2 linked regions of the Catellatospora sp. TT07R-123 genome follow. The protein of the gene in region 2 interacts with the protein of the main gene of each other region in a pairwise test. Links are inferred from orthologs where the notes say so. Each region holds a gene or a part of one and is shown on either strand. Other genes may lie near its edges. The genes, in order: Cs7R123_RS24835 and Cs7R123_RS03585.

The links.
Region 1: the proteins of Cs7R123_RS03585 (region 2) and Cs7R123_RS24835 interact in binary tests that used the Escherichia coli proteins (3 or more experiments, as listed by UniProt). The link is inferred for Catellatospora sp. TT07R-123 from one-to-one orthologs.

What each region holds. Positions count from the first base shown.
Region 1 is NZ_BNEM01000002.1:1,049,920-1,064,335, forward strand. The notes cover bases 5,338-8,211. They hold Cs7R123_RS24835 (PaaX family transcriptional regulator C-terminal domain-containing protein), read right to left. Parts: upstream 7,309-8,211; coding sequence 6,367-7,308; downstream 5,338-6,366. Other genes in these bases: Cs7R123_RS24830 (endo-1,4-beta-xylanase), read right to left, coding at 5,338-6,030; Cs7R123_RS24840 (cellulose binding domain-containing protein), read left to right, coding at 7,561-8,211. Also shown: Cs7R123_RS24805 (RNA polymerase-binding protein RbpA), read left to right, coding at 1-288; Cs7R123_RS24810 (cold-shock protein), read left to right, coding at 543-746; Cs7R123_RS24815 (DEAD/DEAH box helicase), read left to right, coding at 910-2,304; Cs7R123_RS24820 (Rrf2 family transcriptional regulator), read left to right, coding at 2,372-2,842; Cs7R123_RS24825 (alpha-N-arabinofuranosidase), read right to left, coding at 2,910-4,445; more of Cs7R123_RS24830, read right to left, coding at 4,546-5,337; more of Cs7R123_RS24840, read left to right, coding at 8,212-8,856; Cs7R123_RS24845 (SDR family oxidoreductase), read right to left, coding at 8,915-9,667; Cs7R123_RS24850 (TetR/AcrR family transcriptional regulator), read left to right, coding at 9,999-10,589; Cs7R123_RS24855 (hypothetical protein), read left to right, coding at 10,665-11,207; Cs7R123_RS24860 (M4 family metallopeptidase), read right to left, coding at 11,279-13,642; Cs7R123_RS24865 (alpha-lytic protease prodomain-containing protein), read right to left, coding at 13,741-14,416. UniProt on the Escherichia coli protein: Negative regulator of the paaZ and paaABCDEFGHIJK catabolic operons. Binds the consensus sequence 5'-WWTRTGATTCGYGWT-3'. Binding of PaaX is specifically inhibited by phenylacetyl-coenzyme A (PA-CoA).
Region 2 is NZ_BNEM01000001.1:834,134-848,641, forward strand. What follows is about bases 6,716-9,681. They hold Cs7R123_RS03585 (cell wall metabolism sensor histidine kinase WalK), read right to left. Parts: upstream 8,939-9,681; coding sequence 7,493-8,938; downstream 6,716-7,492. Other genes in these bases: Cs7R123_RS03575 (phosphatase PAP2 family protein), read right to left, coding at 6,716-6,722; Cs7R123_RS03580 (response regulator transcription factor), read right to left, coding at 6,828-7,505; Cs7R123_RS03590 (hypothetical protein), read left to right, coding at 9,047-9,622; Cs7R123_RS03595 (ABC transporter ATP-binding protein), read left to right, coding at 9,619-9,681. Outside these bases: Cs7R123_RS03540 (ABC transporter permease), read right to left, coding at 1-583; Cs7R123_RS03545 (ABC transporter ATP-binding protein), read right to left, coding at 580-1,320; Cs7R123_RS03550 (sensor histidine kinase), read left to right, coding at 1,521-2,732; Cs7R123_RS03555 (response regulator transcription factor), read left to right, coding at 2,729-3,382; Cs7R123_RS03560 (BlaI/MecI/CopY family transcriptional regulator), read left to right, coding at 3,497-3,871; Cs7R123_RS03565 (hypothetical protein), read left to right, coding at 3,958-4,644; Cs7R123_RS03570 (hypothetical protein), read left to right, coding at 4,988-5,686; more of Cs7R123_RS03575, read right to left, coding at 5,877-6,715; more of Cs7R123_RS03595, read left to right, coding at 9,682-10,362; Cs7R123_RS03600 (ABC transporter ATP-binding protein), read left to right, coding at 10,359-11,054; Cs7R123_RS03605 (FtsX-like permease family protein), read left to right, coding at 11,051-13,672; Cs7R123_RS03610 (ABC transporter permease), read right to left, coding at 13,669-14,421. UniProt on the Escherichia coli protein: Histidine kinase member of the two-component regulatory system CpxA/CpxR which responds to envelope stress response by activating expression of downstream genes including cpxP, degP, dsbA and ppiA.

The sequences.
Region 1 (14,416 bases), on a different replicon or contig from region 2:
CCCGTCCGGGAGACCGCGTTCGCGGCCCGGCAGACCTGCGAGTTCCGCTGCGCCAACGACCACCGCTTCGTGGTCCAGTTCGCGCTGGACGTCGAAGCTCCGTCCACCTGGGACTGCAAGTTCGACGGGAGCTCCGCGCGGCTGGTCGGCGGGCCCGAGCGCGAGCCGGAGCACGAGAAGGCCGCGCGTACGCCGTGGGACATGCTCCTGCAGCGCCGCTCGATCGAGGACCTGGAGGTTCTGCTGGCCGAGCGGCTGGACCACATACGGGCACGTCGAGGGAGCTGAAGCGGAAAGAGCGGCCCGCATTCCCGCCCGGCGGGTAAGGCGTGACACACCGGTTCCCCCCGGCCAAACCCACCCCGCCGGGCAGACAGGGGTATGGTGGAGAGACAGTTTCTTGTTCGTGGTCTTTCCACCTCCTCGGGTCGATGTGTCCCCGGGGTCGGGTTCTCCGTTCGGATTACCGCGGTTACCGCTGCTCGAGACGGCCCCACCGGGCCTCGCAGCGCGCGCGGCCCAATCCGTAGAAGGAGATCCACATGGCCACCGGCACCGTGAAATGGTTCAACGCCGACAAGGGCTTCGGCTTCATCACCGTCGACGGCGGCACCGCTGACGTCTTCGTCCACCACTCGGTCATCCAGATCGAGGGCTACCGCGAGCTGCGCGAGAACGAGCGCGTCGAGTTCGGCATCGTGCAGGGCCCGAAGGGTCCGCAGGCCGAGTCCGTACGCCTGATCTGACCGACCCCGCGCCGGGATCGGCGCGGGAACGTGGTGCCGGTTCTGTGACACTGTCTGCGGAACCGGCACCACCGCATCACCCCCACCAGGTTCGCCCGGTCGACTCTTCCCGCCGCCGGGTCGAGGACCTTCGCGCGGCGTGCCGACAGCGAGAGGCTCCACCGTGACGACCCCAGTACGCCGACCCAGGCGACGGCCGAAGGCCGCCCCGACCGCCAGGACCGCGCCCACCGACGCGCCAGCCGCCACCGCCAGGACCGCGGCCATCCACGCGCCCACGGCGCCCGCCGGGCCTGACGCGCAGAGCTTCGCCGAACTGCCGCTGCACCCCGCGCTCGCCCGGACGTTGACCGACCACGGGCTCACCGTGCCGTCACCCATCCAGGCACGCTCGATCGCCGACGCCGTCGCCGGACGGGACCTGCTCGGCCGCGCGCGCACCGGCTCCGGCAAGACCCTCGCCTTCGGGCTGCCCATGCTGACCCGGCTGGCCGGACGGCGCGCGACCGCCCGCCGACCCCTGGCGCTGGTCCTGGTCCCCACCCGGGAACTGGCCGCCCAGGTCGGCGACGCCCTGGCTCCGTACGCCAAGGCGGTCGGACTGCGCAGCGTGACGGTGGTCGGCGGCCTGTCCCTCGGCCGCCAGAGCGACCAGCTGCGCGCCGGCGCCGAGATCCTGATCGCCACCCCGGGACGCCTCATCGACCTGCTCGAACGCGGCGCCTGCCGACTCGACGAGGTCGGCATCACGGTGCTGGACGAGGCCGACCAGATGGCCGACATGGGCTTCCTGCCGCAGGTCACCTCGCTGCTGTCGGCCACCGCACCGGACGGCCAGCGCATGCTGTTCTCCGCCACCCTCGACGGCGACGTCGACCGGCTCGTCCGCCGCTTCCTGAAGAACCCCGCGCGGCACTCGGTCGAGACGCCCGCCGTCGCGGCTGCCACCATGCAGCACCACCTGCTGCACATCGACGCGGCCGACAAGGACACCGCCACCGCTCACATCGGCGCCCGCGACGGCCGGGTGATCATGTTCGTGAAGACGAAGCACCGCGCCGACCGGGTGGCCCGGCGGCTGCTGGCCAGCGGTGTCACCGCCGCCGCGCTGCACGGCGGGAAGTCCCAGCCGCAGCGCACGCGCATCCTCGACCAGTTCCGGTCCGGCGCCGTCAACGCGCTCATCGCCACCGACCTGGCGGCCCGGGGAATCCACATCGACGACCTCGACCTGGTCGTCAACATCGACCCGCCCACCGACGCCAAGGACTACCTGCACCGCGGCGGCCGCACCGCGCGCGCCGGACGCAGCGGCACCGTCGTCACCCTCGTGGCCGACCACGAGCGCCGGGACGCCGCCCGCCTGCTGGCGGCCGCCGGGGTCAGCGCCCGGACGACTGCCGTACGCCCGCACGACCACGAGCTGTCCCGCATCACCGGCGCCCGGACCCCGTCCGGCACCCCCGCCGAGCTTCCCGCCGCCCCCGCGCGGCAGGCAGCCGAGGCCGAGACGCCCGGCACCCGCCGCACCCGCTCGCCTCGCCGCCGACACCGCTGACCCCTCCCCTACCAGCCCCCGGACACTTACTCGGATAGCCGCCATCCGCGATGCGTAGGATGGTGCGATGAAGATGTCCGGCGGCGTGGAGTGGGCGCTGCACTGCTGCTTCGCGCTGACGGCGGCCACCGAGCCGGTGCCCGCCGTCCGGCTGGCGCAGCTGCACGACGTGTCCCCCAGCTACCTGGCCAAGCAGTTGCAGGAGCTGTCCCGCGCCGGGCTGGTGCGCTCGGTGCAGGGCAAGGCGGGCGGCTACCTGCTCACCCGCCCGGCCGACCAGATCACGGTGCTGGACGTCGTGGAGGCGATCGACGGGCCCGCGGCCGCGTTCGTGTGCACCGAGGTCCGCCAGCGCGGCCCGCTCGCGACCCCGCCGGAGCAGTGCACCGCCCCCTGCGGCATCGCCAAGGTCATGTACGACGCCGATCGCGCCTGGCGGCAGTCGCTGCGCCAGGTGACCATCGCCGACCTGGCCCGCGCCACCGGCCCCGAAGCCGCCGCCGGCGTCCGCGCCTGGCTGTCCACCGGCCGCCCCTGACCCGCCCGCACCCGCCGACCGGATCGTCCGGGGAACGAACCCCGTCCGGCACCGCTCGGTGCGTGCGTCACGCTCGCGAGGCCGGCTCCAGCCGGATCACGTTCCAGGAGACCGGCGCAAGCAGGACCGCCACGCCGTCGCGGTCGCCCGAGATCGACGGGTTGGCTCGTGGCGACACCCGGTCGGGCTCGTCGGCGGTGTTGCGCGCGTACGGGTCCTGCGCCGTGAGCGTGGACGCCTCGACGATCCGTACCGAACCCATCGCCCGGGTGTCGATCGACAGCGACAGCGGCGTGTCCAGCGAGCGGTTCACCGCGAACACCGTGGTGCTGCCCGTGGCCGCGTCGTGGGTGGCGACGGCGTGCAGGGTGGGGACGTCGCCGTACTCGGCCGTCGGGTAGGCGGGTGAGGTCGGCTCCACGCGCAGCACGTCACCGGCGGCGTACCGGGACGCCTGGGCGAAGGGGTGGAAGGTGGTCTGCCGCCACGCCGCGCCGCCGGGCTCTGTCATGATCGGGGCGATCACGTTGACGAGCTGGGCCAGGCTGGCCGCCGTGACGCGATCAGCGTGCCGCAGCAGCGTGATGAGCAGGCTGCCGACGACGACCGCGTCGGCGAGGTGGTAGTGGTCCTCCAGCAGCCGCGGCGCCACCGGCCAGTCCGCCCCTTGCGGGGTCTGCGAGGCCGGCCGGTCCATGTACCAGACGTTCCACTCGTCGAACGAGATCTTGATGCGTTTGGCGGCGCGCTTCTTCGCCCTGATGTGGTCGGCCGTCGCCACGACATCATCGATGAAGTTTTCCATGTTGACCGCGCTGGCCAGGAAGCCGGCCAGGTCGCCGTTCTTCTCCTGGTAGTAGGCGTGGCAGGAGACATAGTCGACCAGGTCGTACGCGTGCTCCAGCACGGTCGCCTCCCACTGGCCGAACGTCGGCATCCCCGACCCGGAGCTGCCGCACGCCACCAGTTCCAGACCGGGGTCGACCATGCGCATCGCGCGGGCCGTCTCCGCGGCCAGCCGCCCGTACTCCTCAGCGGTCTTGTGCCCTATCTGCCATGGACCGTCCATCTCGTTGCCCAGGCACCACATCCGGATGCCGTGCGGCTGCCCGGCACCGTTGGCCACGCGCAGGTCCGACAGCCGCGTCCCGGACGGGATGTTGCAGTACTCCAGCAGGTCCACCGCCTCCTGGACCCCCCGCGTGCCGAGGTTGACCGCCATCATCGGTTCGACACCGGCCCTGCGGGCCCAGCGGACGAACTCGTCCAGGCCGAACGTGTTCGGCTCGGTGCTGTGCCAGGCGAGATCCAGTCGCGTCGGCCGGTCCCGGACCGGTCCGACACCGTCCTCCCAGCGGTACCCGGAGACGAAGTTGCCGCCCGGGTAGCGCACCGTGCTGACGCCGAGTTCTCTGACCAGCTCGATCACGTCGGTGCGCAGCCCGTCCGCGTCGGCGCCGCGATGTCCGGGCTCGAAGATCCCGGTGTACACGCACCGGCCCAGATGCTCCACGAACGCACCGAAGGTACGCCGCGACACCGGCGCGACCCGAAACGCCGGGTCCAGGGTCAGCCGCGCCGGGGCGGGTGCGAGTTCGGTCATGTCAGTCCTTCGTCGGTGGCCGGTCGGTCGCTGGTGCCCGCGACGTCGCCCCGGACCGGTGTGTCCCGGTCCGGGGCGACGGCTCACGGTTCGGCGTCGGTCAGCTGGCGCTCAGGCTGAAGCGCTGGTTGGCCTGGCCGTTGCAGTCGTAGAGCTGGACCTGGGCGCCGTTGGCGGTGCTCCAGACGTCCAGACAACGTCCGGACTGCGCACCGGTGATGGTGCCGTTGGAGTTGACGTTCCACTGCTGGTTGCTCTGGTTGTTGCAGCTGTAGATCTGGACCGCCGAACCGTTGCCGGAGCCGGCGGCGTCCAGGCACATGGAGCCGAAGACCTTCAGCTGCTTGCTGGAGGTGTAGGTCCACTGCTGGTTGCTCTGGCCGTGGCAGTCGTACAGCTGCACCCGCGTGCCGTTGGTCTGCGACGAGTTGGGCACGTCGATGCACCGGCCCGACTGCGCGCCCACGATCCGGTTGACGCCACCCGAGGGCGGCGGCGAGGAGGACGGGGCGGGTGACGGGGACGCCGTGGACGACGGCTGCGGGTTGGCCGCGTTGAGGGCGTTGAGGACGGAGGTGTACGCCGCCTTCGCGCCGCCGCCGCTGTTGAACAGCAGCGGGCTCTCGCTGGAGCGCCAGGAGTCGCTGTCCCGCACGCCCCACACCGTGATCCCGATGCAGCGGGACACGTTCATGCACGCCTGGGTGAGCCCCGAGTACTGCGACGTCGACGCGTTGGTCACGTCGACCTCGGTCAGGGCCACGTCCACGCCGAGGGCGGCGAAGCTGGACAGCGTGGTCTGGAAGTTGCCCGGCAGCGAGCTGCCGCCCGTGAAGTGGGTCTGCAGGCCGACGCAGTCGATCGGCACGCCCCGGGACTTGAAGTCCTGGATCATGCGGTACACGCCCTGGGTCTTGCCGTACGACCAGTTCTCGATGTTGTAGTCGTTGTAGCAGAGCTTCACCGACGGGTCGGCGTTGCGGGCGGTGCGGAACGCCACCTCGATCCAGTCGTTGCCGGTGTTCTGCAGGTTCGACTGCCGGCGGCTGCCGTCCTCGTTGAACGCCTCGTTCACCACGTCCCAGGCGGCGAGCTTGCCCTTGTAGTGGGCCATGACGCCGTTGATGTGATCGATCATCGCCTGGCGCAGGGAGCTGCCGGACAGGCTCTGCATCCAGCCGGGCTGCTGCGAGTGCCAGGCCAGGGTGTGGCCACGGACCTTCAGGCCGCGCTGGGTGGCCCAGTTGTAGATCTGGTCGCCGGAGCCGAAGCTGAACTGGCCCCGGTTGGGCTCGGTGGCGTCGGGCTTCATCTCGTTCTCGGCCGTCACCATGTTGAACTCACGGGCCGCGATCGTGGTGTACGTCGAGTCGCCGAGCCTGCTCGCGGCGATGGCGGTGCCGAAGTACCGGCCCGACTGCGCGGCGGCCGCGCCCAGCGTGCCGGCGGCGGCGCTGGCGTTCGGGATCACGGCCACGACCGCCAGGGTCGCGACCACGCCGGCCGCGCCGGCGAGGAAGACCTTGTGGATCGGCGATCGTTTCCGCCGGTCTGCGCCCTGATGCGCAGTGGGAGAGGCTGTCATCACGGTCTCCTTTCCTGGCCGGGGCTCACCTCGCTCCGGGCGGGGCGGGGCGGGCACCGGCATCGCGGGATTGATACCGACGCATGCTGCCACTCCCGACACCGCTCCGCAATGGCGACTTCCGAAAGCCTTCCGGAAGTCGTGTCCAAGAAATCCGTACAATTTGTCCGCTCGCCCGATCGCTCCGGACCAACTCCGTTGACGGTTATTCCAGTTCACAGGCATTATCAGGAAATCTTGACCAGAATCTCGCCACGATCGTCGACGTTCGACAAAATCCCGTAACACTCTCGACCATCATGGTTGCTCCGAAACTTCCGGAGCCGTATCGATAGCTCAGAGTGCGGACATCCGGGCGACGGTGTGAGCTCGGATGTCGGCGCCAGGGTGATCGCAAGACCTGCCGACCACGGTGCGCACATGCTCCTCGGCCTGCTCGGCCAGTCCGTCGTAGACGGCCGTGAACACCTCGCGGGCGCGGACGCGGGGCCAGTCGGCCGGTAGCAGCCCGATCGGCAGATGCGGATCCAGCAGCGGGATGCGTCGGTAGGTGTCCATGATCTCCGCCCGGGCCCGGACGGCCTCCGCCCCGGTGATCAGTCCGGCGCGGACGCGTGGGACCAGCGGGCTCCAGCGACGGTCGAAGGCCGCGTAGTGCCGGGTGATGGCGGCGATGTCCCAGGCCTCGATCGGGTTGCGGTTGGTCGCGGTCGCCAGCTCGACGTGGTCGGCGCGGAAGACGGTCATCGCGCCGAGCGGGACGGCGGCGAGCCGCTGCCTGACGGTCGGGTTCAACGCGTCCGGCGAGACCCAGAGCCCGTCGTACAGCGGCGCGAACCCGAGCCATCGCAGCTGGCCGCGCAACATCCGCCGCTGCGAGCCCTGCTCCTGGGGCAGGGTGAACGCGACCAGCGTCCAGCACCCGTCCCACGAATTCTGCGCCCCGAACCGGGCGATCCACGCACCGCCTGCCGACAGTTCGGCGGCGGCCTCCCGGGTCAGCCGGTAGGCGCTGTGCCGTCCGTTGCGGGAGCTCTCCAGCACGCCGCGGCGGGCCAGCCGGCTGACGGCCGTACGGGCACCGGCGGCACTGACCCCGGACTCGGCCAGCAGCGTCACGATGGCCGCGGTCGGCAGCCACGCACGCGTGGGCAGCGTGTAGTCGGCCACCAGCGTCGCCGTCAGCCCCTGCGCCGAGTTGGCCTCCTGGCGTCGCGGCAGGCGTGACCCGGCGGCGACGTCGGGGAAGATCTCCTCGATCTCGAACGGGCTTACCACGGCGGCTCCGGCACTTCGATGGACTCGATCCACGGCAAGGCAGGGCCATGATATGCGCGCCGCACCGTACGACGTCGCAATGCCGCCAGCACATCCGAGAGAGTCGATTGACACTTTTCTGCCCTACGGGCACACTACCTGTCACACGTCGTCGATGGAGCCCGACAACGTTCCGTGACCGGGTCTCCCGGTGCGCTGGGGCATGGCGCACCGGGAGGCTGCCCGGCGACCGTCCTCCGACGAGGGAGTGTCATGACAGGAACGTTCGGACCCCGCCTGCGCCGAGCCGCACTGGCGGGTCTGTTGATCACCGCGGTGGCCGGTGCCACGCTGCTGATACCGCGTTTGGCCGAGGCGGGCTCGACCGCGGGCTGCGGAAAGAGCCCGACGTTGACCAGCGGCGCCCGCTCGATCCAGAGCGGCGGCCTCAACCGCAGCTACATCCTGAGCATTCCGGACGGCTACAGCAGCACCCACCCGTACCGGCTGATCTTCGGAATGCACTGGCTGAACGGCACCGCCAACGATGTCGCCACCGGCGGACCCGACGGGTCGGCGTGGGCCTTCTACGGGCAGAAGCAGCTGTCGAACAACAGCACGATCTTCGTGGCGCCGCAGGGCGTCGACAACGGCTGGGCGAACACCGGCGGCCGGGACATAACCCTGGTCGACGACTTGACCGCACTCGTCGAGGGTGCCCTCTGCGTGGATACGAGCCAGGTCTTCGCGATGGGGTGGAGCTACGGCGGCTCGATGAGTTACGCCCTGGCGTGCGCCCGCCCCGCGGTCTTCCGCGCGGTGGTGGTCTACTCCGGCGCCAACCTCAGCGGATGCGGCGGCGGCACGCAGCCGGTCGCCTACTTCGGCATCCACGGCACCCACGACAGCGTGCTCAACATCTCCAACGGACGCTCGTTGCGAGACACCTTCGTCAGGAACAACGGCTGCACCGCGCAGAGTCCGCGCGAGCCCGGCCAGGCGAGCCTGACCCACATCACCACGGTCTACGCCGGCTGCCGATCGGGGTATCCCGTCCAGTGGGCCGCGTTCGACGGCGACCACACGCCCAGCCCGGTGGACGGAACGACCGCCACCAGCGGCATACGGACCTGGACCTCGGCCGCCGTGAACACCTTCCTGGCCCAGTTCTCCAGCGGCCCGCCCCCCAGCAGCCCGCCGCCGAACAGTCCGTCGCCGAGCAGCAGTCCGTCCCCGAGCAGCAGCCCGGCGCCGTCCACGCCGCCGCCCGGCGGCGGATGTACCGCGAGCTACAAGACGGTCAACTCGTGGCCGGGCGGCTTCCAGGGTGAGATCGCGGTGACGGCCGGCAGTTCACCCATCAGCGGCTGGACCGTGCAGTGGACGCTCGGCAGCGGTCAGACCATCACCCAGGTGTGGAACGGAACCCTGTCCGTGAACGGAACGACGGCGTCGGTCCGAAGCGTCTCGTACAACGGCTCGCTGGCGGCTGGCGCGTCCACCACGTTCGGCTTCCTCGCCAACGGAACTCTGTCGACTCCAGCACCGGTCTGCGCCAGCACCACCTGACATGCCCGTGCCGTACGGCGAGACGGGGCCGGGCACCACGCCCGGCCCCGTCCGCGGCTCAGCCGGCGGTGCGGGCGGCGAGCCAGTCGGCGAGGCTGATCGCGCCCAGGCGGGCCTCACCGAGCGGCACCAGCGACGTCTCCTCCAGCAGGGCGCCGAAGTAGCGCGCCGCCGGGTCGGTGACGACCGTCCGGGTGTCGTGCTCGGCGGCCAGGAAGCGCCGCACGAACTCGTCCTGGCCGTAGCGCTCCGGACCGGCGATGTCGACCGCGCCGCCGACCGGCGGCTCGGTCGCGGCCTCGGCGAGGGCGGCGGCGACGTCGTCGGCCGCGATCGGCTGCATCAGCGCCGGCGGCAGGTGCACGCCGTCGCCCTGGGTGGCCCCGTCGGCGATGGCACCGACGAACTCCAGGAACTGCGTGGCGCGCACGACGGTGTACGGCACCGGCCCCGACTTGATCACGTTCTCCTGGGCGACCTTGGCCCGCATGTAGCCGCTGTCCGGGATGCGGTCCGCGCCGACGATGGACAGGGCCACGTGGTGGCCGACCCCGGCGGCGGCCTCGGCGGCCAGCAGGTTGCGGGTGGAGGTCTGGAAGAACTCCAGCACGGCGCGGTCTTCGAAGGACGGCGAGTTGGTCACGTCGACGACCACGTCGGCGCCGGTGAGCACCTCGGCCAGACCGGTTCCGGCGACGGTGTCGACGCCCGTGCTGGGCGAGGCGGCCACGACCTCGTGCCCGGCGGCGCGCAGCAGCCCGCCGACCTTGGTGCCGATCAGGCCGGTGCCTCCGATGATGACGATCTTCATGATGGAGCCTCTCCATAAACTCGGACACTTTTCATCCGAGATCTTACTCGGACAAGATGAGTCCGAGTCAACGACGGGCGGCGGTGAGCCAGCCCACGGCGACCGTGACCGATTTGCCCGATAGTCGGACATTAGCGCCTGAGCGATGTCCAGGTCGGCGGTGTCGCGCACCGCGGTCACGCCGCAGCGGTCGAATCGCACCGGCAGCGCGACCGGCTCCGATCGTGACCCCGGTCACACCACAAACAGAATAACCATTCTCCTTGTATGGTGGGGACACGCATACAGAGCAGACATTCTGTTTGCGGCCGTCGACCACAGGGGAACCGCCGTGCCGAAACTGACCGACGCGCGTCGCGAGCTGCGACGCGACCAGATCATCCAGGCTGCCGTGCGCTGCTTCGTACGCAACGGCATGGACCGCACCTCAGTCGCCGACATCACCGCGGAGTCGGGCCTGTCCGCCGGCTCGATCTACGCCCACTACCGCAGCAAGGCCGAGATCGTGCAGGCGGCCGCGCAGGACGTGCTCGAACGCCGGCTGCGCACGCTGACCGCGGCCGCCGACGGCGCGCAGCCGCCGAGCCCAGCCGAGCTGATCACCCGGTTGGCCGCCGGGGTCGAGCGGGACGAGGCACGCGTCGGCCTCCAGGCGTGGGGCGAGGCGACCACGGACCCGGTCATCCGCGACATCGTCACGGACATGACCGACCGCTTCCGCGACCAGCTACAGGTCAGCTGCGCGGCCTGGCTGGTCGCGGCGAGAGGCCGGGAGCCGGGCGAGGCCCGCGCCGGGGCGGCGATCCTCGCGAGCCACCTCGTCGACGTCTACCTGGCGTTCCTGTTCCGCCGCGCGCTGCTGGACGAGGCTGCCCCGATCGATCTGCGGGCGATCACCGCCTTCGCCGACGCCGTCGCCTGACGGCCGACACCGCCGCACACGCGCCACGCCTTCGGCCACTGACCACTTCCGACCCCTCGCTGAGAAAGGCACCCCATGCTCGACACGCGCAAGCCGTACCTCGGGTTCAGGACCCTGGCGCTGCTGCCGATCGTCCTGTTCCTGCCCTCCGTCGTCTCGTTCGCCATCGCCGAACCGGGCGTCGTGTGGCCGGAGTACTCCGGCGTCTTCTTCCACCTGGCGATCCTGTTCCTGATCAACCGGATGGACGCGCCCGCCTGGGCCAAGGCGGCCGGTTACAGCTGGATCGCCCTGGACGTGCTCACCGGCATCATGTCCATCAACGAGGTGCCGTACGAGATCACCTGGCCCGTCCGCCTCGGCGGCCACGTCTTCGCGGGCCTGTGGATCCTGATGAGCTCGCTCAGCGCCCGCGACCGGGCCGTCCGCATCGTCGGCGCGATCACCGGCGTCTGGCTCGGCAGCTTCTCGTTCGTCGCGAACATCGCCCCCGAGCAGCTGCTCTACCCCGCCTCGATACTGATCATCGCCTGGTTCACGCTGCTCGCCACCAGGTATCAGCCCGCCGGCGACGCCGCGCCGACGCCCGCCGCCAGCCCTGCCGCCGCTCTGTCGTAGCTCTGTCCTGGCCGCACAGGCGGGACGGCCGCCCCCTGAAGTCGGGCGGCCGTCCCTCTCCCCACGCCGGACTAGCAGGCGCCCTGGTCGGACCAGACCGCCCACGAGCCGGGTGCACCGGGCTCCGCGCCGGTCGACCACCAGGTCGCCTTCCAGCGGTGCCCGTTGTAGGAGACCACGTCGTCAGGGACGTACGGCGTGGCCGAACTCCACGCGGGCAGCCCGCCGCAGCCACCGCCGCCGCCACCGGTCACCGTCAGGGTGAAGGTGGCGGTGTGGGTCGCGCTGGTGCCCGCACCGGTCACGGTCAGCGTGTACGTCCCCGCCACCGTGCTCGCCCCGACCGACACCGACAGCGTCGCCGAGCCGCCCGAGGTCACCGAAGACGGGCTCACCGACGCCGTGACGCCGGTCGGCGCCCCGGTCACCGACAGGTTGACCGCCTGGGCGCTGCCCGAGGTGGTGCTGGTGCCCACCGACGCGGTCGTCGAGCTGCCCGCCGCCACCGTCGCCGACGAGGGCGACAGCGACACCGCGAAGTCGTCGCCGGTCGGCACCGTCGTGACCGTGACCGTGTACGTCGCGGTGTGCGTGGCCGCCGAGCCGGTGCCCGTGACGGTGATCGCGGCCGAGCCGGCCGCCGCCGACGCGCTCGCGGTCAGGGTCAGCGTGCTGGAGCCGCCGGAGGTCACCGACGACGGGCTGAAGCTCGCCGTCACCCCGGACGGCAGGCCGCTCGCGGTCAGGGCGACCGTCTGCGCGCTGCCGGACGTGGTCGCGGTCGAGACCGTCGTGGTGACCGACGAGCCGCGCTGCACCGTACCGCTGCCGGGGCTGGCCGTCAGCGAGAAGTCGTTGCCCGGGTTCGCGGTGCACTGCGCCTCGCCGGACTGGGCGGGCACGCTGACCGCGTCCCAGGCCGCCTTGACCGTGCGGCACTCGGCCGACGACGCGCCAAACAGGTTGACCGCGGCCCGCAGGGTCGCGGTGCGCACGTTGACGTAGCGCCACGACGAGGTCTTCAGGTTCAGCGCGCCCAGGTAGATCTGGCCCGCCTTCTGGATGCCGATGCCGGTGACCGTGCCGCCGTTGCAGGTCGGGCTGGCGGGGTTGCCGCCGCTGCCGGCCGAGCCGTTGGCGGTCAGGTAGAACCAGTGGTTGTTCGGGCCCGCCGCGGCGTGCACCTCGGTGTTCGGGATCGACGCGGAGTAGCAGTTCGGGTCGCCGACCGCGGACGGGTTGTACATGTTGCGGATCGGGCCGTTGCCGACCAGGTCGACCTCCTCGCCGACGAGGAAGTCCGGCGGGTCGTTGGGGTTGTTGGCGTACGCCTCGGTCAGCGCGCCGAAGATGTCGCCGGTCGACTCGTTGATGCCGCCGTTCTCGTTGCCGGAGCCGGCGCCGCCGGGCGTGGTCTGGAAGATGGCGTGGCCGTACTCGTGCGCCACGACGTCGATCGGGGTGGCCTGGCGGTTGTTGGCCTGGTTGTGGCCGAAGTTGGTGTAGCTGCCGTTCCAGTACGCGTTGACCTCGTTCAGGCCGACCCGGGCCGGGAAGCCGCCCCCGTTGCCGTCGATGCCGCTGCGGCCCAGCCAGGCGCCGAGCATGTCCCACTCGCGCTGCACGGCGTAGAGCGCGTCGACGCAGCCGGTCTCCAGGTTGGTGCCGGAGCCGTTGCCCCACGCGTCGTCGGTGCCGGTGTAGGCGGTGCCGCCCTGGCCGCCGCAGCGCAGGCCCGGCCGGGTGTTGTCGGTCATGGACCACGACGAGCCGGAACCGCTGGTGGCGATGCTGACCTGGCCGTTGAAGTAGCCGTTGCCGGTGCCCAGCCGCACGTCGTCGCGCACGTCCAGCACGGTCGCGGTGGCCGCGTCGACGACCACGTGCAGGCGGCTGGGCGCCTGGCGCTTGGCGCCTTCGAGCACGACCTCGTAGGCGAGCCGGTCCCCGGTCAGCGTCGAGAAGACGACGAGCTGCGCGGCGGCGGCCCGGTCGACGCGGTCGAGCCGGCCACGCGCGACCGCGGTCGCCTTGGCGGCGGTCACCTTCGCGGTGGTGGTGGCGAGTTTGACGCCGCGCCCGATGGCGGAGGCGGTGTCGCGTACGACGCCGTCGCGGTCGGTGACCACGACCGCGTCGCCGCCGAGGACGGGCAGGCCGCGGTAGGTGCGCTCGTAGGCGACGTACTGGAGGCCGCCGGAGCCGGCGACGACGTTGCGGCGTACGAAGGTCTCGTCCGGGCCCTTGGCCAGGGCGTCGGCCCCGGCGGCGGCGATGCGGTCGGCGGCGGTCGCGGCGAGGGTGGCCGCGGTCGGGGCCGGGACCGGGGCGGCGGCGGGACTGGCCGCCGCGCCGGTCACGCCCGGCAGCACCAGGGCGAGACCCGCCGTCGCGGCGGTCGCCGCGAACGTGAGTCTGAGGCCGATGGATTTCACGAGGAGGTTCTCCTTCTGCGGGTGGTGTTTCGGGGTTGGGTGGCCGGGACGCCTGCTGGCGGGGAGGCGTCCCGGCCACCCGGAGGGGAGGATTCGTGCTAGCAGGCGCCGCGGTCGGCCCAGACCGCCCAGGAACCGGGCGCGCTGGGCTCGGCGCCGGTCGACCACCAGGTCGCCTCGTAGCGGCGACTGGCGTATGCGACGTTCGTGCCGGGCGCGTACGCCGTGGTGGCGCTCCAGCCGGGCAGGCCGCCGCAGCCGCCCGGGTTGCCCGGCGAGGTGCTGGGGCCGGGCGAGGTCGGCGGGGTGCCGCCGGTGACGGTCAGCGTCAGCCCGTAGGTCTGCAGGATCTCGTTGACCGGCTGGAAGTACGTCGTGCCGCCGGAGGTGCAGTCGCCCGACCCGCCCGAGGTGACACCCTGGGCCTGGTCACCGGCGATGAGCGAGCCGCCGGAGTCGCCGGGCTCGGCGCAGACGTCGGTCCGGATCAGACCGGTCACGGTCCCCTGCGAGTAGGTGACCGAGCTGTTGAGCGCGTTGACGGTGCCGCAGTGCCAGCCGGTGGTGGAACCCGACCGGCACACCGACGCCCCGACCCCGACCGCCTGCGAACCGGCGACCGAGACGGTGCCCGGGTAGCGGTTGACCTGCGCGCGGGGCGTGTTGCCGGCGGCGACCCGCACCCAGGCGTAGTCGTTGCCCGGGAAGCTCGACCCGGCGAAGCTGCCGCTGGGCTGGGTCGTGGTGGCGCCGGAGGTGCCGCAGTGCCCGGCG
Region 2 (14,508 bases):
CGAGCACTCCCACGGTGGTCCCGAGCAGGAACGCGAACAGGGCGTAGCCGACCGGCGCCACACCACGGGCGCCGAACACCAGGGGTGCGAATCGGTTGGGCAGGCTCAGCCCCTGGTCGTGTCCGGGCAGGGCGCTGGCCAGGTCCAGCGGCTGCGACCACCAGGACACGGCGAGGCTGAGCAGTGCGGCCGTCCCCGCTGCGGCCAGGCCCAGCATGAGCAGTTTGGCGGCAGTCCACCGCATCCGGGTGATGCCCTGGCTCCACACCACTCGCAGCGTCCTGGCTTCCAGCTCGCGGGCGACCAGCGGCGCGCCCCAGAACATGCCGATGAGGGCGGGCAGCAGGTACAGCGCGACGATCGCGGCGTAGAAGACCGCCAGCGCGGGCTGGAACCCGTTGATCGCGGCCGCGAACTGCGTCTGGGCACGCTCGCAGGTGTCGGTGCACGCGGCCAGGCCGCTGGCGGCGAAGGCGTCGCGCACGCGGGCTCCGGTCGCCGCCAGTGCCACGGCCACGGCGGCGACGAAGCCGAGGGTCGCGGCGGCCTGGACGCGGAACTGGCGCCAGGTGAAGTACATCATCGCTGCTCCTGCGGGAACTGGCTGCGGCCCAGCGCGAGGTGGCCGAGCACGAGGGTTTCCAGGTCGGTCGCTGACGCCTCGGTGAGCAGGTCGGGCACGGTGCCTGCGGCGGCGACCTGCGCGGCGCTCAGGACGATGAGGTAGTCGCAGCTGACGGCGAGGTCGGAGACCACGTGCGAGGACAGGACGATGGTCGTGGCGTGTTCGGCGGTGGCCTGGCGGAGGGCGTCGAGGAACTCCCGTCGGGCCAGCGGGTCGAGGCTGGCGACGGGCTCGTCCAGCAGCAGCAGCTCTGGCCGTTTGGCCAGCGCGAGCGTCAGTGCGAGCTGGGCGCGCTGGCCACCGGACAGGGTGCCGACCCGGTCGGTGGGGCGCAGGTTGAGCTGGGCCAGGCGGTCGGCGGCGAAGCGCTGGTCCCAGCGGCGGTTGAGGCGGGCGCCGAGGGTCAGGTGGTCGGCGACCCGCAGGTTGGTGTAGAGGGGTGCGTCCTGGGCGACGTAACCGACTCGGGCGGTCTGCCGCGCGCTGCCGGCCGGGGTCTGGCCGAGGACCTGCACATGCCCGGAGGTCGGGCGGATGTGTCCGGCGGCCAGCGACAGCAGGGTCGACTTCCCGGCGCCGTTGGGGCCGACCAAGCCCACCGTGCGGCCCGCCGGGATGGTCAGGTCGCAGTCGCGCAGCGCCCACCGTCCCCGATATCGCTTGCTCAGAGCACGCGCATCCACTGCAACGTCCATGGTCTTCTCCTCGCGGAAGTGCGCCGTCTGCGGCGCTCCGGACGGCGCGGTACCGCCCGGATGCCCACCCTGCCGGGGTGGTGCCGGCCGTGGCGTCATGCCGGCGACCCGAGTTACCAGCCCGCATAAGGCCTGGGTATGGCCGCGTCGTGGTACCTGGGTCTGACGCCGTCGGTGGCCTGCGCGGCTACGGTGTGCCCATGGATCCGCGCCCGCTGCTGCCCACCACCGTCAGACAGTGGGTCTTGCTGGACACGGTCGTTCTGCTGCTGAGCAGCCTCGTGGCCACGACGGCGCTGGCGGCGTCGGTCAATCCGCTGCCACCCGCCGTCCACGTCCCGGGTACCGGCCCGGCGTGGATCGCCTATCTGGTCGCGGTGCCGGTGATCGTCGCCGCTGCGTTAAGACGGCTGCTGCCGCCTGCGGTGTTGGTCGCGGCGTCGGTCGCCGGTGCGGCGGTGATGTTCGGTGTGCCGACCGCGGCCCCCGCGGTCGCCGCCCTGTACCTGATCTACCTGGTGCCGGCCCGTCTGGCCACCGGCGCAGCTGTGGCAACCCTGGGCGCAGCCGTGCTGATGTGCGTGGTCCGGTCGACGTACCTCGGTGTCGGGTTGTCCGCCGGGTCGTGGCTGGGTTCGTCGGCGATGGCGGCGCTGCTACTGGTGGTGGCGTGGACGCTGGGCTACGGTGCCGACCGGCAGCGCCGCTACGCCGCCGTCCGCCAGCAGCAGGCAGTCCAGGCCGCCCACGAGCAGCTCGCCCAGCAGCGGCAGGCGCTGAGCGAGGAGCGGCTGGAGATCTCCCGCGAGGTTCACGACGTGGTCGCGCACACCTTGGCCGTGATCGCGGTGCAGGCCGGGGTCGCCAATCACGTCGCCGGGCAGCACCCGCAGGAAGCCCGGCGCGCACTGCAGACGATCGAGGAGACCAGCCGCGGTGCGCTCGCGGAGATGCGCCGCCTGCTGGCGGTACTGCGTCCTGACCGCACTCCTGCCGACACCGGTCCGATGCCGGGCCTTGCCGACCTCGGCGATCTGGTGGACCGCAGTGCGCAGGCCGGGCTTGCCGTGACCGTGCACACCGACGGCAGCCCTCCGTCTGGCCTGCCGGCTGGTCTCAGCCTGGCGGTCTACCGCATCGTGCAGGAGTCCCTGACCAACATCATCAAACATGCCGGCCCGGCATCCTGCACCGTGCGGCTGTTCTACCAGCCGCAGGAGATCACCGTGGTGATCAGCGACGACGGGCGGGGCGGACTGCCCGCGACCTCCGGCCACGGCCTGGTCGGCATGCGCGAGCGGGTCGCCATGTACCGTGGCCGGTTCGTGGCCGGGCCCCGGCCGGAAGGCGGTTTCACCGTGACGGCGGTGCTGCCCGTACCCGCAGGTTCCGATCCCGGGGCGGGCCGGTGATCCGGGTCCTCGTCGTCGACGACCAGGCCCTCGTCCGGGGCAGCTTCCGGCTGTTGGTCGACACCGCACCGGACCTGGCCGTGGTGGGCGAAGCCGCGACCGGGCTGGAAGCCGTCGACGCCGCCCGCCGCCTGCGGCCCGACGTGGTACTGATGGACGTTCGCATGCCCGACCTCGACGGCATCGAGGCCACCCGGCGGATCATCGCCGACCCGGTGACGGCCGAGGTCAAGGTGCTGGTCCTGACGACGTTCGACATCGACGAATACGTGTTCGGCGCGTTGCGGGCCGGCGCCAGCGGTTTCCTGCTCAAGGACACCCGGCCAGGTGACCTGCTCGACGCCATCCGAGTGGTGGCAGGCGGCGAGGCACTGCTGGCGCCGACGGCCACCCGCCGCCTGATCGAGCAGTTCGTACGGCACGCCCCGCAGCAGCCGGCATCGGTCGAGCTGCCCGACACCACCGAGCGGGAACGCGAGGTCCTGGCTCTGGTCGGGGCGGGCCTGTCGAACACGGAGATCGCGCAGCGGCTGCACATCAGCGTGTCGACGACCAAGACCCACATCGGTCGGCTGCTCATGAAGCTCGGCGCCCGTGACCGCGCCCAGCTGGTCATCATCGCGTTCCAGAGCGGCCTGGCTCGACCCTGACCGCAGCGATACCGCACAGGTCCGCCGTACCGGGACGTCGCCGTGCGGTTTTTGGGCACCACCGGTGTCGGCGGTACGGTTCAGGCAGGCCGACGACGGGACAGGGACGGGTACATGAACAGTCCGCCGAAGAGGCGCGGCGCCGGACAGCTCGAGCACGAGGTCCTCGCGGTGCTGTGGGCCGCAGCCCAGCCGCTGACCCCGGCAGAGGTCGCCACCCAGCTGGACTCGGGCCTGGCCTACAACACCGTGCACACGATCCTGACCCGGCTGCAGGAGAAGGGCCAGATCAGGCGCGAGGTGATCGAGGGCAGGGCAAGGTACAGCCCGGTTCAGGACGCGGCCGCAGCCGCGGCCGGGCAGATGCGTGCGGTGCTCGACAACACCTCCGACGACCGTGCTGTGGTTCTTGCCCGCTTCGTCACCGATCTGGATCCGGCGGACGAGGCGGCACTGCGGGACGCTCTCGACCGCCGCCACCGCCGATAGCCGCAGCCGCCCGCCCACGGCTGCCGTTTGCCCTGCCTCGCCCGCTGGGGATTGCCGACTGCCCCGCTGCTGACTACTGTCCGGCCGTGATGATCCGTTGGATCCCCGCCCTTGCCGTGCTCGGTATCGTGCTCGCGATCCTGGGCGCGGTGCTGTTTCCCGCCGCGCTCGGCGGCGGCGGCCTGTTGGCGCTGGGTGGTGCCATCGTGGCGCAAGCAGCCTGCGTTCTCCTGACCCGGATCGGGCCGCTGTCCCCGCGGCGCGCGGATCCGGTGGTGATCCGTATCGGCGCCGTCACCGGGGCCGTCACCGGTCTGCTCTACGGAGGCGAGATCGTCTCCGAGTACGTCAGTTCGGCGGTCACCGACGCCAGCGTCGCACTGGGGTGGGCCATCGTCGGAACGCTTGTCGTCTCGTCGATGGTCGCAGCGGCGGTCGCCACCGTGCGGCTGCGTTCGATCCGGGCCGGGCTCACCGCCGCGGCCTACGCCGCGATCGCCGAGTACCTGGTCTGGTATCCGTTCGTGCTCGGCGCCTACTACGCGATGAGACACAGCGCCAGCTTGGAACGTGTATGGCGCGCCGAGGGAACCTACCTCGACTTCGCCCGCAGCGGCATGTCCGACATCCGCGCCTTCGTCATGCAGGATTTCTGGGGAGCGGGATTCTTTCACCTGGTAGCGGGGCTGATCATCGCCGGTCTCTTCGGCACGTTCGCCACGCTGGCCACGCGGGTCGCGCAACGATTGCTCACCTCACCCGCCGCCCCGTAACCGGCCGGCCCGGCGTCGTCACACGCCGCCTGGTGTCGGCGTACAGACAAACGTGCACAGCCGCATACGCGACGACGTACACAAGGGCCCGCCCTTGGCAGAGCGTCCGCCTAACTCCGCATTCGTTGGCTGAGAAGCACTCACGTCAGCACGCGGGCTCATGATCGTGACTGTCGGTAGCCATCAACAAGTGAGTTCGAGGGCTGGCACGACTTGCGGAACATCCGCTTCTGCCGATGAGTGGATGTCGCTTTAGATGATCGCTCACTGTGGCTGTATTTCAGTGCTCGCGTACCTTCGTAAGCAACAACAAAGGACCCTTTACCGGAGACGAGTACCGCGTATGACAGTCGACCAAGCGCCCGCTGATGCCGCTGCTGGGCGCTCGCTTGCCGATGCACTCGCTGCGCCCCTGCTCGGCGCCTACCGGGCAGGCGGCTTCGGTCTGGCGTTCCTGCTTCTCGGTGCCACGATCCTGACCGGTGCCGGGTTCGTTGACCGTGGACCGGTCACCTACGTGCTACTCGGCATCGGCATCCTGCTGGTGCTCATCCCCTGCTACTTCTTCTTCATCAAAGAAATACGGCCTATCGACCGGGCTCGGAAGGCCGTTGTCAGCAACGAGGAGCTGATCAACCAACTGCAGCAGGCAGCCGTTTCCGCCGCGCAGCTGGGCCTGATGCTGCAGGCAGTGGTGTACAAGCACTCGCGAGATGTCAACGCGCTGCTCAACCTAACCCGGTCGCAGCTGCAGCACATCCCGTTCGGTCTGGCCAGAAAACTCGCTGACCAGCCTGCCTTGGTCAACGCTGACGCGCTTGCCGCGGGTGTGGTGTCGTTCTCGGAGCAGGCCGAGGAGGTGCTTCGCGAGATCAACGCGGCAATCGTCGAGGCTGACGCGGCCCGGCTGCGCAAGTACATCGATGAGGCCGACAAGCTCAAAGCGTCGATACGAGCGGTTCTGACGGCCCGCAACGAGCTGGCCGCCGAGGCGGCCGATGGAGTCGGGGAAGACGAGCCTGAAGCACCTATTCCTGCCTGACCAGGGATGTTACCTGGCTTCTATGTAGCGGCGCTGGGCGGGGCGCCCGCCGAAACCGTGCTTGGCGAAGGTGGGTCAGTGGACTCGTTCTCATCGCCAGTCCTTCTACCTTGTGCACGTTGTGGCGTACGCACCTGCGTAAGTTGACCCTGTACGCCGACACCTGGCAAGTCCTTCAGCCGGCAGCAGGTCACGTGAGGGTCGCGCCCATCCGGCCTTCAGGGCGTGCCACCGCCGCGCGGCGTTCGCGCCTGGCGCGCACCAGCATGGCGGCCAGTGCCACGGTCGTCAGCCATGCCGCGCCCAGAGTCCATCCGCCGATCACATCGCTGAGGTAGTGGACGCCCAGGTAGATCCGCGACAGCCCGACGGCGCAAGCCAGTGCCGCGGCGCTGAGCCAGGCGGTGGCCTGGATGCGGCGGTTGTCGGTGGCCATGGCGACAAGCCAGGCGAGCATGCCGAAGCAGGCGATCGAGCTGCCGGAGTGTCCGGAGGGGAACGAGTAGCCGCCTGCGGTGACGAGCCAGTCGAGCGGGTCGGGCCTCGGCCGCGAGATGGTGATCTTTATCAGGGCCACGAGCAGCTGGATGCCCGCGCCGACGGCCACGGCGAGCAGTACGGGCCGCATGCTGCGTCGGCGTACGGCGACGGTGACGGCCACGACGGTGAGCAGGATGATCAGGCTGGCGGCGGAGCCGAGGTCGGTGATGCCGGTGGCCAGGATGTTGAGCGGTCCGGTGCGGTGGGTGACGGCCCAGTGGGTGACCGGGTCGTCGACGACGGTGAGGTCGTCGCGTTCCAGGACGCCTTCGGCGATCTCCGCGAAGGTGAGGGTGAGGGTGAGCAGCAGCGTCGCGGCGGTGGCCAGTAGCAGCAGCGGGGTCGGGATCCGCCGGGCCGGCCAGGTCGGTGTGGTGACCGTGCGGGTCCAGCGCGTGCGGGCGCCGCGTAGCACCGGGGTCGCCGCCAGCGTCGTCAGGTAGGCCAGGGCGATGAGGACGGCCGCCGCCCCGGCGCCCGCGACGTTGGCCAGCATCGGTTCTCCCCTGCTCGTGGCGGCCACGGCCGGTTCCACGCCTCACCTCGAATCCGTTCACCCTACACGGTGTAGTGGTCTGCTCCGGTGGTGCTGGAGGTGCTGTCAGCCGCCGGTCGGGTGCAGGCGGTAGCCGGCGCCGCGGACGGTCTCGATCGCGGCGCGCCCGTAGGGCTGGTCGATCTTCTTGCGGAGGTAGCGGACGTAGACCTCGACGATGTTGTCGTCGCCGATGAAGTTCATGTCCCAGACGTTGTCGAGGATCGCGCGCTTGGAGACGACGTCGCCGCGGTGGCGCATGAGGAACTCCAGCAGCGCGAACTCCCGGGGCGTGAGGACGATCTGGTCTTGGGCGCGCCTGACGGTGCGCCGGGCCGGGTCCAGGCTCAGGTCGCCTGCGCTGAGCACGGTCGGCCGTTCGCGTAGCCGGCGGCGGGCCAGGGCACGCAGGCGTGCCAGCAGGACCACGAAGGAGAACGGTTTGGTGAGGTAGTCGTCGGCGCCCAGGTCGAGCGCGTCGGCCTGGTCGTACTCGCCGTCCTTGGCGGTGAGCATGAGCACCGGCGTCCACACCTGCTGGGCGCGCAGGCGGCGGCAGATCTCGTAGCCGCTGAGCCCCGGCAGCATGATGTCGAGCATGATCACGTCGTAGGGGTGTTCGGTCGCGGCCCACAGCCCGTCGTTGCCGTCGTGCATGACGTCCACGGCGAAGCCTTCGCCGACCAGCCCTTCGCGCAGCGTCTCGGCGAGGCTGACCTCGTCTTCGACGATCAGGATCCGCATGTGGAGCCGTCCAGTGGAGAGACGACGGCAGTGGCGGTGGTGGTGCGCATCGGGAGTCTGATGTGCAGCGCGGCGCCCCCCAGGTGGGAACTTTCGGCGGTGACGGTGCCGTCGTGGTCGTGGACGATGTCGCGGGTGATGGCCAGGCCCAGGCCCGCTCCCCCATCCGTGCGGGTGCGGCTGCTGTCCAGCCGGACGAAGCGGTCGAACGCGCGGTCGCGGTCGGCGGGCGCGATGCCGGGTCCGTCGTCGGCCACGACCAGATGGGCGGTGGTCGCGTCGGCGCGTACGGTGATGGCGATCCGGCTGCGGGCGTGGCGGGCGGCGTTGTCGCACAGGTTGGCCACGGCCCGGTCCAGGTGGTGGGCGTCGCCGCGGATACGCACGGGTACGACATCGGCGCTCACGCGCAGGTCGGGATGCTGGTGCTGTAACCGGTCGCGGTGGATGTAGGCGATGTCGTCCAGGTCCACGTCTTCGCGGCGGGCCGCGGCCATGCCGTGCTCGTCGGTGCGGGCCAGCAGCAGCAGGTCGGCCACCAGGCGGCTGAGCCGCTCGGTCTCGGCCTGCAGGCGGGCGACCTGAGTGGCGCCGGCGGTGCCGGAGGCGGCCAGGACCTCCAGCCCGACCTGCAGGGTCGTGAGCGGGCTGCGCAGCTCATGGCTGGCGTCGGCCACGAACCGGTTCTGCGCGTCAGCGGAGTCCTGCAGCCGTTCCAGCATCGTGTTCATGGTTTCGGCCAGGGCGGCGACCTCGTCGCGGGCAGCGGGCACCGGTACCCGGGCGGTCAGATCGCGGGCGGTGATGCCGGCGACCCGGCGGCGGATGGCTTCGACCGGCCGCAGCGACCGGCCGACGAACACGAACACCGCGATGCCGACTACCAGCGCCAGCAGCGGCGCGCCCACCAGGATCGTCCTGGTCACGGCCTCGATGCTCTCGTCGACGGGCCGCAGGGACTGGGCCGCGACCACGGTCCGCACGCCGTCGTCGGTGGCCACGGCGGTGGTGACGGCACGGAAGGCGTCTTCGCTGCCAGGGGTGAGCCGCAGCTGCTCGTGGCGGACTGCGCCGACCACCGGACGGGCCGCGGTGATCGGCGGTTTGCCGGCCAGGACCGCAGACGCGGCCACGACGTCACCGGCGGGGTTGAGGACCTGCACGATCGTCTGGTCGCCGGGGGCCGGTCGCAGCGTCTGCTCCAGCAGTGCCGGGTCGCCGGCCCGGATCGCGGCGACGACCTGGTCGGCGCGCTGGGTCGCGGCGGAGTCGATGTTGCCGGTGAGCATCAGCTGGGCGGTGAGCACCATGGCCGCGCCGGCGACGGCCACCGCCACCGCGACGACCGTCGCGGCGGCAAGCGCCGACCGGATGCGGATGCCGCCCAGCCGGGCACGCCATGACCTGGCCGGGACGCGGTGGTCGGAGCTCATCGTCGCAGCGTATGCCGGTATCGCTGAGTGCCCGCTGAACAGTGGCCGCTGTGGCCGGTGTGCCGTCTTCAGGCTGGTCTAAGCAGACCGGGTCTAGTTTCGCCGGTCATGGAGATCACTCGGATCAGGCGACGTGCCTGGCTCGCCGCGGCTGCGCTGCTCCTGGCCACCGCCGGTTGCGCGACCGCGCCGTCGACGGCCACACCGGCTGAGAACAACCCGATCGGCGACATTCCCGACAACCAGGTGTTCGTGGCGTACACACCGCCGGAGGGCGGCTACACCGTGAAAGTGCCCGAAGGCTGGAGCCGCACGGAGGCCGGCGGAGCGGTGCGGTTCACCGACAAGCTCAACACCATCGTGCTGCGGTCCGAACCGGCCCAGACCGCGCCGGACGCGGCATCCGGCCGAGCCGACCTGGTCGAGTTGCAGCGCACGGCCAAGAACTTCACGCCCGGCGAGGTGAAGACGGTCGACCGGAAGGGCGGAACGGTGCTGCTGGTGACGTACCGCGCCGACGCACCCGCCGACCCGGTCACCGGAAAGATCATCAACGATGACGTGGAGCGCTACCAGTACTTCCACGCCGGGAAGATCATCAGCATCACCCTGTCCGGACCGCACGGCGCCGACAACGTCGACCCGTGGCGCATCGTCACCGACTCGCTGGCGTACACGCCATGACCGGCGCGGACACCGAACGGCAGCGGCGCTGGCCGGCCCCGGTCCCGCAACCGCACCAGGTCGTGCTCGCGCACCGGTTGCACCGCTTCTTCCGCGCCGCCGGGGAGGAGACCCAGGCCCTGGCCGGAGTCTCGTTCGCCGTCGAGGCCGGCGAGCTGGTCGCGGTCGCCGGGCCGTCCGGATCGGGTAAGTCGACGCTGCTGGCGCTGCTGGCGGGGCTGGACGAACCGGATGGCGGCACGGTGTTCGTGGCCGGGCAGCCGTTGAGCCACCGTCCCGAACCCGAACGCGCACGGATCCGGGCCGCGTCCATCGGCGTGCTGTACCAGCACGGCAACCTGCTGCCGCACCTGACCGTCGGGCAGAACCTGCGCTTCGCCCGCAAGCTCGCCGACGCCCGCACCCGCGTACACGTCGACGTCCGGCTGCACGCGGCAGGCATCGCCGGCCTCGGCGACCGGATGCCCGCACAGTTGTCGGGCGGACAGGCCACCCGCGCCGCGCTGGCCGTGGCCATGGTCAACGACCCCGCGCTGCTGATCGCCGACGAACCCACCGCCGAACTCGACACCGACAGCGAGCAGCAGCTGCTGGACATGCTGACCGACACCGCCCGCGCCGGGACCGCGGTAGTCGTCGCCACCCACAGCCCGCGCGTGCTCGGCGCCTGCGACCGGGTTCTGCGGCTGCATGACGGGCGGCTGGCCACGACGGCGGCTCATGGGGAGACGGACCGATGACCGCCCTGCCGCAGCAGTCGGCGACGCTGTTCGCGGCCGCGCGGGCCGCCTGCAGGTTCGGGCCGGTACACGCGGTGCGGGAGGCGACCTGCACCATCCGCGCCGGGCAGCAGACAGCCCTCACCGGCGTGTCCGGGTCGGGCAAGTCGACGCTGCTGCACCTCATCGCCGGCCTGCAGGCACCCACCTCGGGCGGGATCTCCTGGCCCGATCTCGGCGGTGATCCGCGCCGCGACCACACCGCCGTCGCGATCATCTTCCAGGCGCCGAGCCTGATCGACGCCCTCGACGTCCGGCAGAACGTCGCGCTGCCGCTGCTGCTGTCCGGCAGCGCACCGGATCCGGCTGCCCGCGCCGCGGACGCCGCGCTGCGGTCCCTGGGTCTGACGCAGCTGGCGGCACGGTTGCCGGTCGAACTGTCGTCCGGTCAGGCCCAACGGGTCGCCATCGCCAGGGCGCTGGCGATGGCCCCGAAGCTGATCCTGGCCGACGAACCGACCGGCCATCTCGACCACGACACCGCCGTACAGGTGGTCGCGACGCTGCGGGAGACCGCGACCGCGACCGGCGCGGCGCTGCTGATCGCCACCCACGATCGGGACATCGCCGCGCAGCTGCCGCATCGCTGGCACATCGACGACGGCAACCTGTGCACCGAACCCGGTTCCCGCACGGCAGGAGACGGACTGTGATCACGTTGTGGCTGCGGGGCCTGCTCCGCCACCGTCCCGGCCGGACGGCCGGTGCCGCCACCGGTGTCGCCGCCGCGGTGGCGCTGCTGGCATGCCTGGGCATGTTCCTGGCCGGGTCGCAGGCCAGCATGACCGCCCGCGCCGCCGCGCGCATCGCCGTCGACTGGCAGGTGCAGGTCACCCCGGGCAGCGACCCGGCCGCCGTACGGCAGGCCGTGGCCGCTCAACCAGGCACCGTCACCACCGCCGCAGTCGGCTATGCCACCGTGCCCGGCCTGTCGGCGACCACAGCTTCGACGAACCACCGCACCGGTCAGGCAGTCGCGCTCGGGCTGCCCGACGGCTACCGCGCCGACTTCCCGGGCCAGCTGCGCACCCTCGCCGGGTCAGACCAAGGTGTCCTGCTCGCGCAGCAGACCGCGGCGAACCTGCACGCCGTGCCCGGCACCACCATCACCATCACCCGGCCGGGTCTGCCCGACGCGGCCGTCACCGTCGCCGGAATCGTCGACCTGCCGCAGGCCAACGCCCTGTTCCAGACCGTCGGCGCACCCACCGGCGCGCAGCCGGCAGCACCCCCGGACAACGTGCTGCTGCTCCCGGCAGCCGACTACGCCGACCTGATCGCCCCGATCGCCGCGGCCGACCCGTCGGCACTGTCGGTGCAGATCCACGCCACCCGCGACCACCACCTGCCCCGGTCGCCGGCCCAGGCCTACCTCGCCGACACCCGCGCCGCCCAGCACCTGGCAGCGGACCTGGCCGGCGGCGGCCAGGTCGGGGACAACCTCGCCGCCACCCTCGACGCCGCCCGCAGCGACGCCGCCTACGCCACGGTCCTGCTGCTGTTCCTCGGCCTGCCCGGCGCGGTCCTGGCCGCGACCGTCACCGCGATCATCGCCGCAGCCGGGGCAGCCTCACGCCGCCGCGACCACGCCCTGGCCCGCGCCCGCGGCGCGACGACCCGGCAACTGCTGAAGCTGGCCGCCGCCGAGACCCTGCTGATCGCCGCCTGCGCCACCGTCGCGGGACTCGCCGCCGCAGCAGCGCTGGGGCAAGCCACCACCGGCGACCCCAGCTGGGGCGCCGCACCCGCCGACGCCGCCCTGTGGTCAGCCGCGGCCGCAGCCGCGGCACTGGTCATCGCACTGGCAGCGGTACTGCTGCCGACCTGGCGGCAGGTACGCAACGACACCGTCCACGCCGCCTACACCACCGCACCCGCACACCGGCTGCCCCATCCGGCACTGATCGTGCTGCTCGCCGTCGCGGGAGCACTGATCTGGCATCAGACCAGCGGCACCGGCTACCAGCTGGTCCTCGCCCCCGAAGGCGTCGCCGCGATCTCGGTCGACTACTGGGCGTTCACCGCCCCGGCGCTGCTGTGGCTGGCCGCCGCCCTGACCACCTACCGGCTGACCCACACGCTGCTGGGCCGCGGCCGGGCGCTGACCGCCCTGCTGCGACCCTGGACCAGGCAACTGGCTCCGGTCACCGCCGCGACCCTGACCCGCAATCGGCACCTGATCGCCCAGACCGTCACCGTGCTGGCACTGACGCTGGCGTTCGCGGCCACGACCGCGACGTTCAACACCACCTACCGGGCACAAGCCGACGTCGACGCCAGGCTCACCAACGGCGCCGACGTCACCGTCACCACGACCGGCACCGCCGACCTGTCCGCCATCAGCGGGGTCAGTCACGTCGAACCCCTGCAGCACCGCTACGCCTACATCGGATCCGACCTTCAGGACATGTACGGCGTCAACGCGGCCACCATCATCGGCACCGGGCTGCAGGACAGCTGGTTCACCGGCGGCACCGCCGCCGACCTGATGCAGCGCCTGGCCCGGCAACCCGACGCCGTCCTGGTCTCCGCCGAGACCGTCACCGACTACCAGCTGCGCCCCGGCGACACGATCACCCTGCGGATCCCGTCAGCGGCCAGCACCCCGGCCACCGCCGTCTTCCACTACATCGGCACCGTCGCCGAGTTCCCGACCGCGCCCAAAGACAGCTTCTTCGTCGCCAACGCCGCCTACCTCGACCAGGTCGCCGACCCGCCCGCCAACCACACCTACCTGCTCACCACCACCGCGGCACCGCCACAGGTCGCCGCCACGGCACGCGACCGCCTGGGACCGGCCGCCACCGTCACCGACCTCACCACCACCGCCGCGAGCATCGGCTCCAGCCTCACCGCCGTCGACCTGGGCACCCTCACCACCATCGAGCTCTCATTCGCGCTGCTGCTCACCGCGACCGCCGCGGGCCTGCTGCCGGCGCTGACACTGACCGAGCGGCGGCGCACGTTCACCCTCGCGGCGCTGCTGGGGGCCAGCCGCCGCCAGCTGACCGGGTTCGTCGCCGCCGAAGCCTGCGCTATCGGGGTGCTGGCGGCGCTGTTCGGGGCGGGCACCGCGGCGGTGATCACCGCGGTGCTGCTGGCGGCGCTGACCGGGGTGTTCGACCCGCCACCGGACCACCCCCACGTCGCCTGGACGTACCTGGCTGTGGTCGTGGTGGTGACGGTGGTGAGCCTCTGCGCCGCCGCGGTGCTCACCGTCGTGCGGTGCGGGCGCATCGATACCAGCGTCATCCGCCGCGACGCCGGCTAACGCACCGACGGCCTGCGGATCACGTCGCGGGCCACCAGCTCCAGCACGACGATCACCGCGATCGTCTCGGCTGCCAGCAGCCCGACCAGCACGAGCAGCTGGGTGGCGCCGGCCTGGACCGGGCCGCCGCCGCCCAGCAGCACCCCGACGAACGCGCCGGGCAGCGTCACCAGGCCCACGGTCCGGGTCTGGTCCAGCGCCGGATGCAGGGCCTGCCCCACGAACGGCCGGCACAGTTCCCGTACCGCGTCCGGTTCGGTGAACCCGAGCGCCAGCAGGGCCTCGTATTCCCCGCGGCGGACCGTCAGGTCTTCCATGATCCGGCGGCCGGCCAGCGACGTCGCCGACATCGCTCCGCCGATGAGGATCCCGGCCACCGGCACCACCGCCACGGTCTGCCACGGCACCGTCCCGGCAGCGACGATCAGCGCCAGCACCGGCACGAGCCCTGCCATGATCGCTGCGGCCGCCCACCAGGCGCTGCGGTCGCGGCTGATCCGCCGGGCGCTGGTCACCGACGCCACAACGATCATCAACACGACGAACGCCGCAGTAGCACCCCACGTCCGCAGCACCCACGTGATCAGCAGCGACACGACCGCCAGCTGCACCGCCGCCCGCACGCCCGCACCGACGACGGCCCGCGACACTCGCAGCCCGGCCCACCGGGCGCTCACCGCTGCGGCCGCACACAGCACGACCAGCACCAGCCCGAACGCCGGCCCGATCACGATCGAAGCGCCACCCACGGTCCCACCATCCCACCTGCACCTGCGACGGCAGCGCGCCATCTGCGAATCGGCCGGATACGGCACGGCCGTCGGCCGATCGGCTGC